2 linked regions of the Halorhodospira halophila genome follow. The protein of the gene in region 2 interacts with the protein of the main gene of each other region in a pairwise test. Links are inferred from orthologs where the notes say so. Each region holds a gene or a part of one and is shown on either strand. Other genes may lie near its edges.

Region 1 (5,718 bases), on a different replicon or contig from region 2:
GCCGGGACCTCCAGCACCACCTTATCCGTCTCCAGATCGACCAGGTTCTCGTCCTGGCTCACCGCCTCGCCGGGCTGCTTATGCCAGGCCACCACCGTCGCCTCGCTGACGGACTCGGGCAGCGCTGGCACCTTGATCTCGACGCTCATGCAGGTCCCCTTCTCTGGTGTTCTCGTCCGGGCTCGATCGCCGCGTGCCGCCTAGCCAAGGGCATCCTCGACCAGCGCCCGCTGCTGCTCGTGGTGGCGCTTGGGGTAGCCGACCGCCGGCGATGCCGCCGCCGAGCGCCCGGCGTAGCGCAGCCGCTGATCCGGCCCCATGCAGTTGTAGAGGTGGTGGTTGGTGGAGTACCAGGCGCCCTGGTTCTTCGGCTCCTCCTGGCACCAGACCACCTCGGTGGCGGCCGCGTAGCGCTCGGTCAGCAGCCGGCGCAGCGCCTTCTCCGGGAACGGGTAGAGCTGCTCGACCCGGATGATGGCGATGTCATTGCGGGCCTCCCGCCGGCGGGCCTCGAGCAGGTCGTAGTAGACCTTGCCGGCGCACAGCACCACCCGGCGGCAGGCAGCGGGATCGAGCCCGTCCACCTCATCGATGATGTTGTGGAAGTGGCCGCCGGTCAGGTCGTCAAGCCCGGAGGTGGAGAGCTTGTGCCGAAGCAGGCTTTTCGGCGTCAGCACCACCAGTGGCTTGCGGTAGCGGCGCAGCATCTGCCGGCGCAGCATGTGGAAGAACTGCGCCGGCGTCGAGGGCACGCAGACCTGCATGTTGTTCTCGGCACACAGCTGCAAGTAGCGCTCCAGGCGGGCCGACGAGTGCTCCGGCCCCTGCCCCTCGTAGCCGTGGGGCAGGAACATGGTCAACCCCGACAGCCGCCCCCACTTGGCCTCGGCCGCGGCGATGAACTGGTCGATGACCACCTGCGCGCCGTTGGCGAAGTCACCGAACTGCGCCTCCCAGATGGTCAGGGTGTCCGGCTCAGTGGTGGCGTAGCCGTACTCGAAACCGACCACGGCCTCCTCGGAGAGGAGCGAGTCGATGACTACGAAGTCCTGCGGCTCGGTGGTCACGTCCTGCAGCGGCACGAAGTTGGAGCCGTCACGGGCGTTGTGCAGCACGGCGTGGCGGTGGAAGAAGGTCCCCCGGCCGGAGTCCTGGCCGGTCAGACGCACGCGGTAGCCGTCCTGCAGCAGCGTGGCGTAGGCCATGGTCTCGGCAAAGCCCCAGTCCAGCGGCAGCGCACCGGCGACCATTTTGCGCCGGCTCTCCATGATGGAGGCCACCCGCGGATTGAGTTCGAAGCCGTCGGGCAGGGCGTCGAGAATCTGCTGCAGCCCGCGCAGGCGCTCCTTGTCCACGGCGGTCTCCACCGGCTCATTCCACTCGCCGCCGACGAACCGGGTCCAGTTCGCGGCGTAGTCGTTGCGCACGCCGGTGAGGATGTTCGACGCCACCACCTCCCGGTTTTCAAGGGCCTCGCGGTAGGCGGCGACCATCTCCTCGGACTCCCGCGGCCCGAGGATGCCTTCCTGCACCAACCGCTCGGCGTAACGCTGGCGTACCGTCGGCTGGTTGCGGATCTTCTGGTACATCATCGGCTGCGTGGCCGCCGGCTCGTCGGCCTCGTTGTGGCCGTGGCGGCGGTAGCAGATCAGATCGATGACCACATCGCGGTGGAAGGTGTTGCGGTAATCCAGGGCCAGGGCCGTGGTGAAGGCTACCGCCTCGGGGTCATCGCCGTTGACGTGGAAGATCGGCGCCTGAACGATCTTCGCCACTTCGGTGCAGTAGTGGCTCGAGCGCGTGTCTTGCGGGTGCGAGGTGGTGAAGCCGATCTGGTTGTTGACCACCACGTGCACCGTACCCCCGGTATAGAAACCGCGGGCCTGGGAGAGCTGGAAGGTCTCCATGACCACGCCCTGCCCGGCGAAGGCGGCGTCACCGTGGATGAGCAGGGGCAGGACCTGCTCGCCCTGGGGATCGCGACGCCGGCGCATGCGCCCGCGGCAGGAGCCCTCGACCACCGGGTTGACGATCTCCAGGTGCGACGGATTAAAGGCCAGAGCCACGTGCATGGGACCGCCCGGGGTCTGGATGTCCGACGAGAAGCCCATGTGGTACTTGACGTCGCCGGAGCCCTGCAGCCCGTCGGGTTGATGGCCCTCAAACTCGGCGAACAGGTCGCCCGGGTCCTTGCCCATGATGTTGATCAGCACGTTGAGCCGGCCCCGGTGGGCCATGCCCAGCACCATCTCCTTGACGCCCTCGCGTCCGGCGCCCTGGATCAGGTCGTGGAGCAGGGGGATCAGCGAGTCCCCACCCTCCAGGGAGAACCGCTTCTGGCCCACGTACTTGGAATGCAGGTACTTCTCGATACCCTCGGCCGCAGTCAGGCGCTCGAGGATCTCTTTCTTGCGCGCGGCGCTCAGCCGCGGACGGCAACCGGTCCCTTCGAGCCGCTCCTGGATCCAGCGCTTCTGCACCGTATCCGTGATGTGCATGTACTCCGAACCGACGGACCCGCAATAGACCTCCTCGAGCTGAGCGATGATCTCGCGCAGCGTCATTTGCGTCGGCGCGTAGAGGGACCCGGTGTTGAACGTTTGGTCCAGCTCCGCCGGCGACAGGCCGTGGAAGGCCGGATCGAGATCCGGCACCGGCGGTTTCGGGCGCAGGTCCAGGGGGTCGATATCCGCCGCCTGGTGACCCCGAAAACGGTAGGAGTTGATCAGCCGCAGCACCGCCGCCTGCTTCTCGGCCGCCTCGGCGCTCAGCCCGCCCTGGACAGCGCCGGAGGCCCGCGCCGGAGTGCCGCCATTGTCCCGCGCGTGCTGCTCAAAGCGGGCCCGGATGGGGCTGTGCGGGATGTCCTCACCGGTGCCGGACTCCCGGGTCAGGCTGTGGAAGTAGGCGCGCCACTCCGGGTCCACGCGGCTCGGATCGGCCAGGTACGTCTCGTACAGGTCCTCGATGAAGGCCGCATTGGCCCCGTGCAGGTAGGAGGTGTTGCGAAGGTGTTCGAAAAGGCCGCGATCAGTCATGCCACCACTCTAAGGCTCGGAGCGAACGGAGAGAACCCGTGCGCCCGGGGCGCGGCGGCCCCGGCGGGCCGGCGCACCCCGGGCGCCACCGCTAACCGTGATCGCCTCCGCCGCCGTCCGGTGAGGCGGCCTCGGCGGGCTGCGTCCGTCCGGCGAGCAGGATGCCGATCTCGTAGAGCAACCACACCGGCACGGCCAGCAGCACCTGCGAGAGCACATCGGGCGGGGTGAGCATCATACCCACCACGAAGGCACCGACAATCACGTAGGGGCGCTTGGCCGCCAGGCTCTCCCGGGTGGAGATGCCACTGCGCACCAGAAGGATGGTCGCGATCGGCACCTGAAAGGCCGCACCGAAGGCGAAGAACAGGGTCAGCACGAACGACAGGTATTCGCCGATATCCGTCATCATCTGCACGCCTTCCGGGGAGACCAGTGCAAAGAAGCGGAAGGCAATCGGGAAGACCACGAAGTAGGCGAAGGCCGCCCCAAGATAGAACAGCCCGGTGCTGGAGATCAGCAACGGCCAGATCATCCGCCGCTCGTGGCGGTACAGCCCCGGCGCCACGAAGGCCCAGAGCTGGTAGAGGATGTAGGGGATGGTGATGAAGATGGCCGCCACCAGGGCCAGCTTCATGGGAATCAGAAACGGCGAGGCCACCTTGATAGCAATCATCGAGGTGCCCTCGGGCAGGACTTCCTGAAGCGGCCCGGAGATCCAGCGGTAGAGTGTGTCCCGGAAGGGGTAGAGGAGCAGGAACGCCCCAAGGACCACCACGACGATGCGCAGCAGGCGGTCGCGGAACTCCTTCAGGTGGCTAAGCAGCGGTGCCTCCTGAAGCTTCTCGTCACCCCCCTCTTTCTCGTCGGGCTCGCCGGCACTCACTGGTCCTGCTCCTTGTCGGCGCCGCGCGGCTTACCGCCCTCGGATTCCTCGGCCCTGCGGAGCCGGGCGGCGCGCCGGGCCTCCCGGGTCTCCCGCTCGACGTGTTCCTCAGCCCCCGTGAAGGCGCGGCGGGTCTGCTCGACATCGCGCCGAACCGACTCGCCCGCCTTGCGAATCTCCTCGACCCGCAGCTCGCGCTCGACCTCGCGGCGCGTCGCGTTGAACGAAGAGCGCGCCTTCCCGGCCCATCGGCCGAGCACGCGCACGGTACGAGCCATGCGCTCGGGGCCGAGCACCAGCAAGCCGATCAGGCAGATGATCAGAACTTCCCAGAAGCCGAGGTCGAACATGGCGATCCTGCGTCAGGGCCGTACCGGAGGCGCGCCGGCGCCTCTCAGGAGGCGCTACGGTCGTGCTGCTCGGCACTCTGGCGGGTGGCACTGCTCTCCCGGGCGTGGCCCTGCTCGGAGGCGGGGTCGCCCTGGTGCTCCAGCGGCTCGGGCTCCTCCGACGACTCCCCATCGGCGCGCTTCTGCGCCTCTTCCTCTTCGCCCTCCCGCATCGACTCCTTGAAGCCGCGGATGGCACCACCAAGGTCCCCGCCGATATTGCGCAGCTTCTTGGTGCCGAACAGCAGCGCCACGATCAGCAGAATGATCAGCAGCGACCAGATATTGAATCCCATCTCCTCACCCTCCGACGCCGTGCGGCGCCTTCCGTTATGCGTTGCTCACTCGCCGCGGGCCGCTTTCTCGTCCAGGCCCGAACGGCCCACCCGTCGCTCCAGCTCCGCCAGCACCTCATCCACCGACACCCCACTGGCGGAGAGCATGACGAGAGTATGGAACCACAGATCGGCGGTCTCATAAACGATCTGTTCCCGCTCGCCGCCCTTGGCGGCGATCACCGTCTCGGTCGCCTCCTCGCCAACCTTCTTGAGGATGGCGTCCAAGCCTTTGTGGTGAAGCCGCGCCACATAGGAGGCATCCGGCGATGCACCGCGGCGCCGCTCGATGGTCTCGGCCAGCTCGCGCAGGGTGTCGGCCGCCGACCGCCCGGTTCCGGCTTCGCTCATTGTCGGACCTCGATACCGCGTTCCGCCATGTACGCCTTGGCCTCGCCGACGGTGTGGTCGCCGAAGTGGAAAATGCTCGCCGCCAGAACGGCATCGGCTCCCCCCTCGTCGACCCCATCGGCCAGGTGTTCCAGATCCCCCACGCCGCCGGAGGCGATCACCGGCACGGTCACCGCATCGGCGACGGCGCGGGTCAGGCCGAGATCGAAACCGGCCCTTGTGCCGTCTCGGTCCATGCTGGTCAGCAGGATCTCGCCGGCTCCCAGCGCCACCAGGCGCTGGCACCAGCTGATGACCTCGAGCCCGGTGGGATTGCGCCCGCCGTGGGTGAAGACCTCCCAGCGCGGCGGATCCTCCTCAACCTGCTTGGCGTCCACCGCCACCACGATGCACTGCGAGCCGAAGCGTTCGGCGGCCTCGCGGACGAACTCCGGGCGGTGAACCGCCGCGGTGTTGATAGCCACCTTGTCGGCGCCGGCATTGAGCAGGCGGCGCACGTCGGCCACGGTGCGCACGCCGCCACCGACGGTCAACGGGATGAAGACCTGCCCGGCCACCGCCTCCACCACATCGTAGATGGTATCGCGCTCCTCGTGGCTGGCGGTGATATCCAGGAAGGTCAGCTCGTCAGCCCCCATGGCGTCGTAGCGCCGGGCGATCTCCACGGGGTCGCCAGCGTCGCGAATGTCCACGAAACGGACGCCCTTGACCACCCGGCC
Region 2 (6,713 bases):
CCGAAGCTCTCCTCCTATTGGCTGCGCCTCGTCACCGCCGTCCCCACACCGATCGCCAGAGCCCTGATCGAGGGGCTGCGTGAGGACTACCGGGCCGATGACAGCGAGATCCGCCGCCTGGTACCCCAGCAGCTGCGGGACTTCCGCGGCGCCGTGCGCGACGTCTTCCGCGCCGAGCGCGAGCGGTCCGTGGCGGCCCGCTGGACCGAGGGCGCCTTCATGTTCCGCAACTACCGGATCGACTACAGCTACTACGCCAAAAAGGCCCACGGCTCCGCCGTCACCACCGCGGAGCCCGATGCCGTCTGGCCCGTGGTCACCGCCATCGGGGGCGAGAACCGCTACTACTACGCCAACGCGCTGTGGAAAATCCGCGAGACCCTGGACTGGCTGGTAGGCGGACCGGGCAGGAACTATGGCCGACGCCACCCGACGGAGCTACGCGTGGGCGACATGATCGACTCTTGGCGGGTTATCGAACTGGAACCGGAGCGGCGGATGACCCTGTGGTTCGGCATGCGCGCCCCCGGCTCCGGCGTACTAGAGATCGAGCTCACGCCGCGAACCGGGGGCGGCACCGAAATCACGGTGGCCAACCACTGGCACCCGGCCGGGGTCTGGGGCCTACTCTACTGGTACGCCCTAGCCCCAGCTCACTCCCTCATATTCTCGGGGCTGGCCCGATCCATCGCCCGGCGGGCTGAGGCTTCTTCCACTGCGTCCGGGTCCCGCTCGGCGGCACCCGACTCGGACTGACCCTCGGCGCTCTGCGCCAGCAGCGCACCGCCGACCACGGCCAGGCCCGCGATCAGCAGAGCCGGCTCCGGCTCGGTAAAGCCGGTGAGAACCAGCAGGACCGCCGAGATGACCGGGACCATGTAGGTCAGCACACCGAGCAGCCCGGTGGGACCCTTGCGCAGGGCGAGCCCCCAGGTCATGAACGCAATCCCGTACGGACCCACGCCGATCAGGGCGGCCGCCAGCCAGTCCGTACCCTGAGGTGCACTGACGCTCTCACCAAGCAGGAGCTGGAGCACCACGGCGATGAGCGTCGCCTGGGCGAACATTCGCGCATAGCCGCGGAACGGGATCGAGCCCGCCTGCGTGAGGTAGACCGAGAACGCCGCCCAAGCACAACCACTGATCACCCCGAAGACGTAAGCGACCAACGGAGTCTCCGCCCCGGCAGGCGCCCCGGCAGGCGCGTCTCCCAGGATCAGCGGCGCCACGCCGACAAACGCCACGACCATCCCGACGAGCACCCGGGGCTGAACCCCGCGCCCGGCCAACCAATTGGCGACAAGCACGAACACCACTGGCCACAGGTACGTGACCAACGTCACGCGTGCTGGCTCCCCCCAGGCCAGCGCGGCGAAGTAGAGGTAGAGCGCTGCCACAAGCGAGAGCACGCCGCCGAGCCAGTAGCTCAGATCCGGGTCCGGCATTCGGCCGTGCGGCTCACGCACCAAAATTGCCGAACACCAAGCGACCGCAGCGGCCGCCATCAGGGCCACTACCGTCGTCATCATGGCCGGCAAATCGGTAAGTTGGCGCAACAACGGCAGACTGCCCCACAGACTTACCGAAAAAACACCAGCCACAAGACCCGAAAGCAGCGCACGGTTCAGCAACGCATGACCTCCTCTAACCTTTTGATGGACATGAACGGGCCGCGTAATATAGGGCTCATCATTCGATCTTCCAAACGAATCTTCATAATCAACCGATCACGTTGCTCGATCGCTCATGAAGACACGCATCCTCGATCTAACGCTGCTCCAGACCTTCGTCGCGGTCGTTGAACAAGGCGGCTTCACGGCCGCCGGCGAGCAGCTGCACCTTGCCCAATCCACTGTCAGCGCTCACATTACCCGCCTGGAGGAGTTGGCCGGCCACCGCCTTCTGCGCCGCGACCAGCGCAAGCTGGCGACAACCACCAAGGGCGAACGACTGCTCGCCCACGCGCGTCGGCTATTGCAGCAAAATGCCCTCGCCTGGCAGGAGCTTCAGGAGGAGCGCATGGAGGGACGGGTTCGGCTGGGAATCCCCGACGACTACATCATGTTCCTGCCGGAGAGCCTGAGCGATTTCGAGGCCCGCTACCCCGGCATCGAGCTCGAAGTCAGTGGCGGCCTGAGCGTTGACCTGATCGAGCAGGTCCAGGCGGGCCAGCTGGACCTGGCCGTCGTTACCAGGCAACCGAAAAGCCCGGGCGGCGAGGTCCTGCGCCGCGAGCCCCTCGTCTGGGCGGCAGCGGCGGCGTACGCCGCCGAGGAGCGCGAACCACTCCCGCTCGCCCTCTCCCGCCAGGGCGTGTGCACCTTCCGCGAGCAAGCCGTCGAAGCCCTGGAGGCCGCCGACTTCCCCTGGCGCATTGCCTATACCAGTACCAGCCTGGCCGGGCTGCGCGCGGCAGTCCGCTCCGGGCTGGCCGTGACGGTTCTCACCCCTTCGATGCTCGATCCGGATCTGCGCACACTGGGACAGGAGACGGGGCTACCGGAACTGCCCAGCATCGAGCTGGCCCTCCACCGTGGCGCCGGGCGGCCCAGCGAGCCGGCACGCCAGTTGTTCAACACGCTCCAGGAACGACTCGGCAACGTCAGCCACGGCTGACCGACACTGTTAGAAAAACCGATACCTCGGATGCAGAAAAACGCCTCGACTGCTTGCAGCCGCAGACACCGGCGAGTAGGTTAATGCCGCGCTGCTAGCGGATTGCTCCGCGCGAAGCCCCGGGCGCCCTCGCCCCACGCACCGGAGCGGACAACGGAAAGGATTGGCTTATGAAACGCAACGAAGAGATTATCGAAGCGCTACGGATCTACACCAATCGCCGGATCCCGCTGCTTTGGGGCAGCGTTCTGGCGATCCTCTTGGTGGCGCACTTCGTCACCGCCTACCTGGTGGAACAGTTCTGGAGCGAGCACCTGGCGGTGAGCCCGTGGGTGGCCATCGCCGCAGTGCTGATCGGCATTGCCTTCTTCCTTTACGAGAAGATCGGCAACAAGCTGCGCGCCGCAGAGTTCGAGTTCCAGCGCACGGCGCTGGGCTACTGGGACTATGAACGTGGCTACCAGCAGTCCGAACGAATCCGGCAGGCGGCGCTGGTGGGCTTTCTCGGCGTGGCGGTGCTCTACTGCGGCTTTCTCTTTGCCCAGTTCTGTGCGACGGCGGAAGACGCCGGGCGCATGGTGTGGACGGACCTCAGCCCGGGCACGCAGATCGAACTGCTCTCCAACCCGGAGCAGGCCACCGTGCTGGGCCTCGGCGCCGCGCTGATCGTCGGTGCATTGGTCTGGATCCATCGGATCCGCGAGCAGATCCGCAGCGATCTCAACGGCTGAAGCGATCCCAGCCGGCCGGGCGCCCGCCGCCCGGCCGGCATGCCCCTGACCTGCCGCGCCGCAACGGCACGCAACCTACTGCCCGGCAGCCTGGGCCGCCTCCACGGCCTCCTCGGCCTCGACCCACTGCTCCTCTAAACCCTCACGCTCGCGTTGCAGGCGACCTTGCTCCTGCAGCAGCCCCGTCAATGCCTGCGGATCGCCCTGGTAGAGTTGCGGGTCGGCCAGCTGCGCCTCGAGCCCCGCGAGCGCCTCATCGCAGGCCTGGATTCGCTCCAGCAGCGCGTCGGCGCGTTCACGCAGCGGCTTCAGCGCCGCGCGCTGTTGCGCCTGCCGGCGTCGCTGGTCCTTGCGCCCTCCGGCTTTCTGCGCTGCATCCGGGGCGGATGCGCCAGCGCCGGAGCGCTCATCCAAACGACGCCCCGCGCCGACCCGACGCCGCTCGACCAGCCAACCGTGGTAATCGTTCAGATCGCCATCGAACGGGCTGACACCGCCGTCGGCCACCAGCCAGAACCGGTCGACGGTGGCGGCCAGTAGGCTGCGATCGTGGGAGACCACCACCACCGCCCCGGCGAACCCCTGTAGGGCCCGGGTCAGCGCGTGGCGCATCTCCAGATCCAGATGGTTGGTCGGCTCATCGAGCAAGAGCAGATTCGGCTGCTGCCAGACCAGCAGCGCCAGCACCAGCCGCGCCTTCTCGCCGCCGGAAAGCGGCGCCACCGGCTCGGTGGCCTGATCACCGACAAAGCCGAAGCCACCCAGAAAATCCCGCAGCCGTTGCGGGGCGGCCCCCGGCGCCAAGCGATGCAGATGCTCCAGCGGCGTGCTCTGCGCATCGAGCTGCTCAAGCTGATGCTGGGCAAAATAGCCAACCCGCAGCCCCGATGCCGGCGTCATAACGCCGGTCTGCGGCTGCAACTCACCCGCCAGGGCGCGCACCAGCGTGGATTTACCCGCGCCGTTGGGGCCGAGCAGCCCGATCCGATCCTCATGGGCCAGACTCAGCGTCACGCCACGAAGCACCGGATCGGTGGCATACCCCAGATCCACCCCGTCCAGGGTCAGCAACGGGTTGGCCGCCGCCGGGGCGTCGACAAACTCGAAGGTGAAAGGCGAGTCGGCGTGTGCCGGGGCCAGGCGCTCCATCCGCTCCAACGCCTTGATCCGGCTCTGTGCCGCGCGCGCCTTGCTGGCCTTGGCCCGAAATCGCTCGACGAACCGCTGCATGTGAGCGATCTCGCGCTGCTGCTTCTCGTAGAGCGCCTGCTGCCGGGCCAGTCGCTCGGCCCGCTGACGCTCAAAATCGCTGTAACCGCCGCGATAGAAATGGAGCTGACGCTGCTCGATGTGGAGCACGCCATCGACGACCCGATCGAGCAGTTCCCGGTCGTGGGAGATCAGCAGCAGCGTGCCGGCGTATTCGCGAAGCCACTGCTCCAGCCAGAGGACGGCCTCCAGGTCGAGGTGATTGGTGGGCTCATCGAGCAGCAGCAGATCCGAGGGGGCCATCAACGCCTGGGCCAGGCTCAACCGCACCCGCCAACCGCCGGAGAAGGCCGAGACCGGGCGCTGCCCGTCGCCGGGGGCGAAACCCAGCCCGTTCAAAAGCTCCTCGGCCCGCGCCGGCGCGCTGTAGCCATCCGCCGCCTCGAGCCGGGCGTGGGCAGCCGCAATCCGGTGGCCATCCGCAGAACGCTCCGCAGCCGCCACTTCCTGCTCCGCCTGACGCAGGGCCTGGTCCCCGTCCAGGACGAACTCCAGCGCCGGGCGCTCCAGGGCCGGCGTCTCCTGGGCCATCCAGGCGACCCGCCACCCACCGGGACATTGCAACTCGCCACGGTCGGTGGCCAACTCGCCGCGTAGCAGCGCCAGCAGGCTGCTCTTCCCCGACCCGTTGGCACCGATCAGCCCAATCTTGTGGCCGGGGTCGATGGTGGCACTGGCCCCTTCGAGCAGGGGCTCAGCGCCGCGGCGCAGGGTGATATCGTTGAACCGGATCATGCCCGCCATGGTAACAACCGCAGGCGGGCCCCCGCGTGCCAAGCCGATGAGAAAAGGGAGGCTCATGGACCGCCTGGAACAGTTTCTCGACCGCGCTGAACGCCTGCTCGAGCGCATCGAGCCTCTGCTGCCGCCCGCGCAGACGGCACCGGACTGGGATGCCACCACCGCTTTCCGTTGGCAGCGTCGTGCCGAACGCGGCTATCTGGAACCGATCGCGGTCACGCCCCGGATCGAGCTCGCGCACCTACACGGCATCGAGCGCCAGAAGACGACCCTGCTGCGCAACACCCGACAGCACCTCGCCGGCCTGCCGGCGAACAACGCACTGCTGTGGGGCGCACGCGGCACCGGCAAGTCGTCGCTGATCCAGGCCCTGCACCGCGCCTTCGCGGCGCAGGGCCTGCGCCTGATCGAGATGGAACCCGAGCACCTCACCGATCTGCCCCGCCTGCTGCCGTTGCTCGCGCAGCGCCCGGAGCGCTTTATTGTCTACTGCGACGACCTCTCCTTCGACGCCAGCGACCACTCTTACCGGGCCCTCAAGGCGGTGCTGGACGGCTCACTGAGTGGCTGCGCCGACAACGTGCTGCTCTACGCGACCTCGAACCGACGCCACTTGGTCCCGGAGCAGATGGCGGACAACGACCAGGCGCGCATCAGCGGCGGCGAGCTCCACCACGGTGACGGCGTAGAGGAGCGCATCTCGCTCTCGGAGCGCTTCGGGGTCCGCCTTTCCTTCCACCCATTCGCCCAAGAGCGTTACCTGGAAATCGTGGGCAGCTGGATCGAGCACCTGGGAGGCAGCGATGGCGACAGCGAGGCGGCGCGGCAGGCGGCTCTGGCCTACGCGCTCGACCGCGGCTCGCGCAGCGGGCGGGTGGCCTGGCAGTTCGCCCGGGACTGGGTTGGCCGCCAGGGCCTGCCCGCCGCGGAGCATGTCTAGAGTTGGCTCTTCAGGTGGTTGAGCGTTGCGCAGTGCTCGGCCTGCGGGCTGAAGAGGATGATCTCGGCATCCTCGACCCGTAGCGTGTGGCCCGGTGGCCAGTAGAAAAGATCTGCCGCACGCACCTTTTCCTCGGCCCCGTCGGAAAAGGTGATGGTGAGCCTCCCCGAGATCATGTAACCCCAGTGAGGCGACTGACACAGATCCCCCTCAAGCCCTTGTAACAACGGGGTAATATCGGTGCCCTCTCCCAGCGAGAAGTACTCTCCGGTCATCTTGCCGTAATCGCTTGCATCGCCGAAATCCAGCACCTGCCGCGCCACGGCACCAGGGACGCTGAAGACTTCCGGAACCTCTGACTTGGTGATGCGCATGATGACTTCCTCCCTCGGAGTCGACGCTTCGGGTGGCCCCAC

Evidence for each region.
Region 1: the proteins of CCR79_RS08875 (region 2) and CCR79_RS06315 interact in binary tests that used the Escherichia coli proteins (3 or more experiments, as listed by UniProt). The link is inferred for Halorhodospira halophila from one-to-one orthologs.

The regions. Positions count from the first base shown.
Region 1 is NZ_NHSN01000017.1:83,110-88,827, forward strand. What follows is about bases 1-3,400. They hold CCR79_RS06315 (2-oxoglutarate dehydrogenase E1 component), read right to left. Parts: upstream 3,039-3,400; coding sequence 201-3,038; downstream 1-200. Other genes in these bases: odhB (2-oxoglutarate dehydrogenase complex dihydrolipoyllysine-residue succinyltransferase), read right to left, coding at 1-149; tatC (twin-arginine translocase subunit TatC), read right to left, coding at 3,130-3,400. Outside these bases: more of tatC, read right to left, coding at 3,401-3,924; Sec-independent protein translocase protein TatB, read right to left, coding at 3,921-4,274; Sec-independent protein translocase subunit TatA, read right to left, coding at 4,319-4,609; CCR79_RS06335 (phosphoribosyl-ATP diphosphatase), read right to left, coding at 4,655-4,999; imidazole glycerol phosphate synthase subunit HisF, read right to left, coding at 4,996-5,718. UniProt on the Escherichia coli protein: E1 component of the 2-oxoglutarate dehydrogenase (OGDH) complex which catalyzes the decarboxylation of 2-oxoglutarate, the first step in the conversion of 2-oxoglutarate to succinyl-CoA and CO(2).
Region 2 is NZ_NHSN01000021.1:70,455-77,167, forward strand. What follows is about bases 2,888-5,812. They hold CCR79_RS08875 (ATP-binding cassette domain-containing protein), read right to left. Parts: upstream 5,352-5,812; coding sequence 3,423-5,351; downstream 2,888-3,422. Other genes in these bases: CCR79_RS08870 (hypothetical protein), read left to right, coding at 2,888-3,347; CCR79_RS08880 (ATP-binding protein), read left to right, coding at 5,416-5,812. Outside these bases: CCR79_RS08855 (SDR family oxidoreductase), read left to right, coding at 1-756; CCR79_RS08860 (EamA family transporter), read right to left, coding at 654-1,601; CCR79_RS08865 (LysR substrate-binding domain-containing protein), read left to right, coding at 1,747-2,616; more of CCR79_RS08870, read left to right, coding at 2,787-2,887; more of CCR79_RS08880, read left to right, coding at 5,813-6,297; CCR79_RS08885 (cupin domain-containing protein), read right to left, coding at 6,294-6,671. UniProt on the Escherichia coli protein: Genetic data indicate it may be involved in ribosome assembly or function.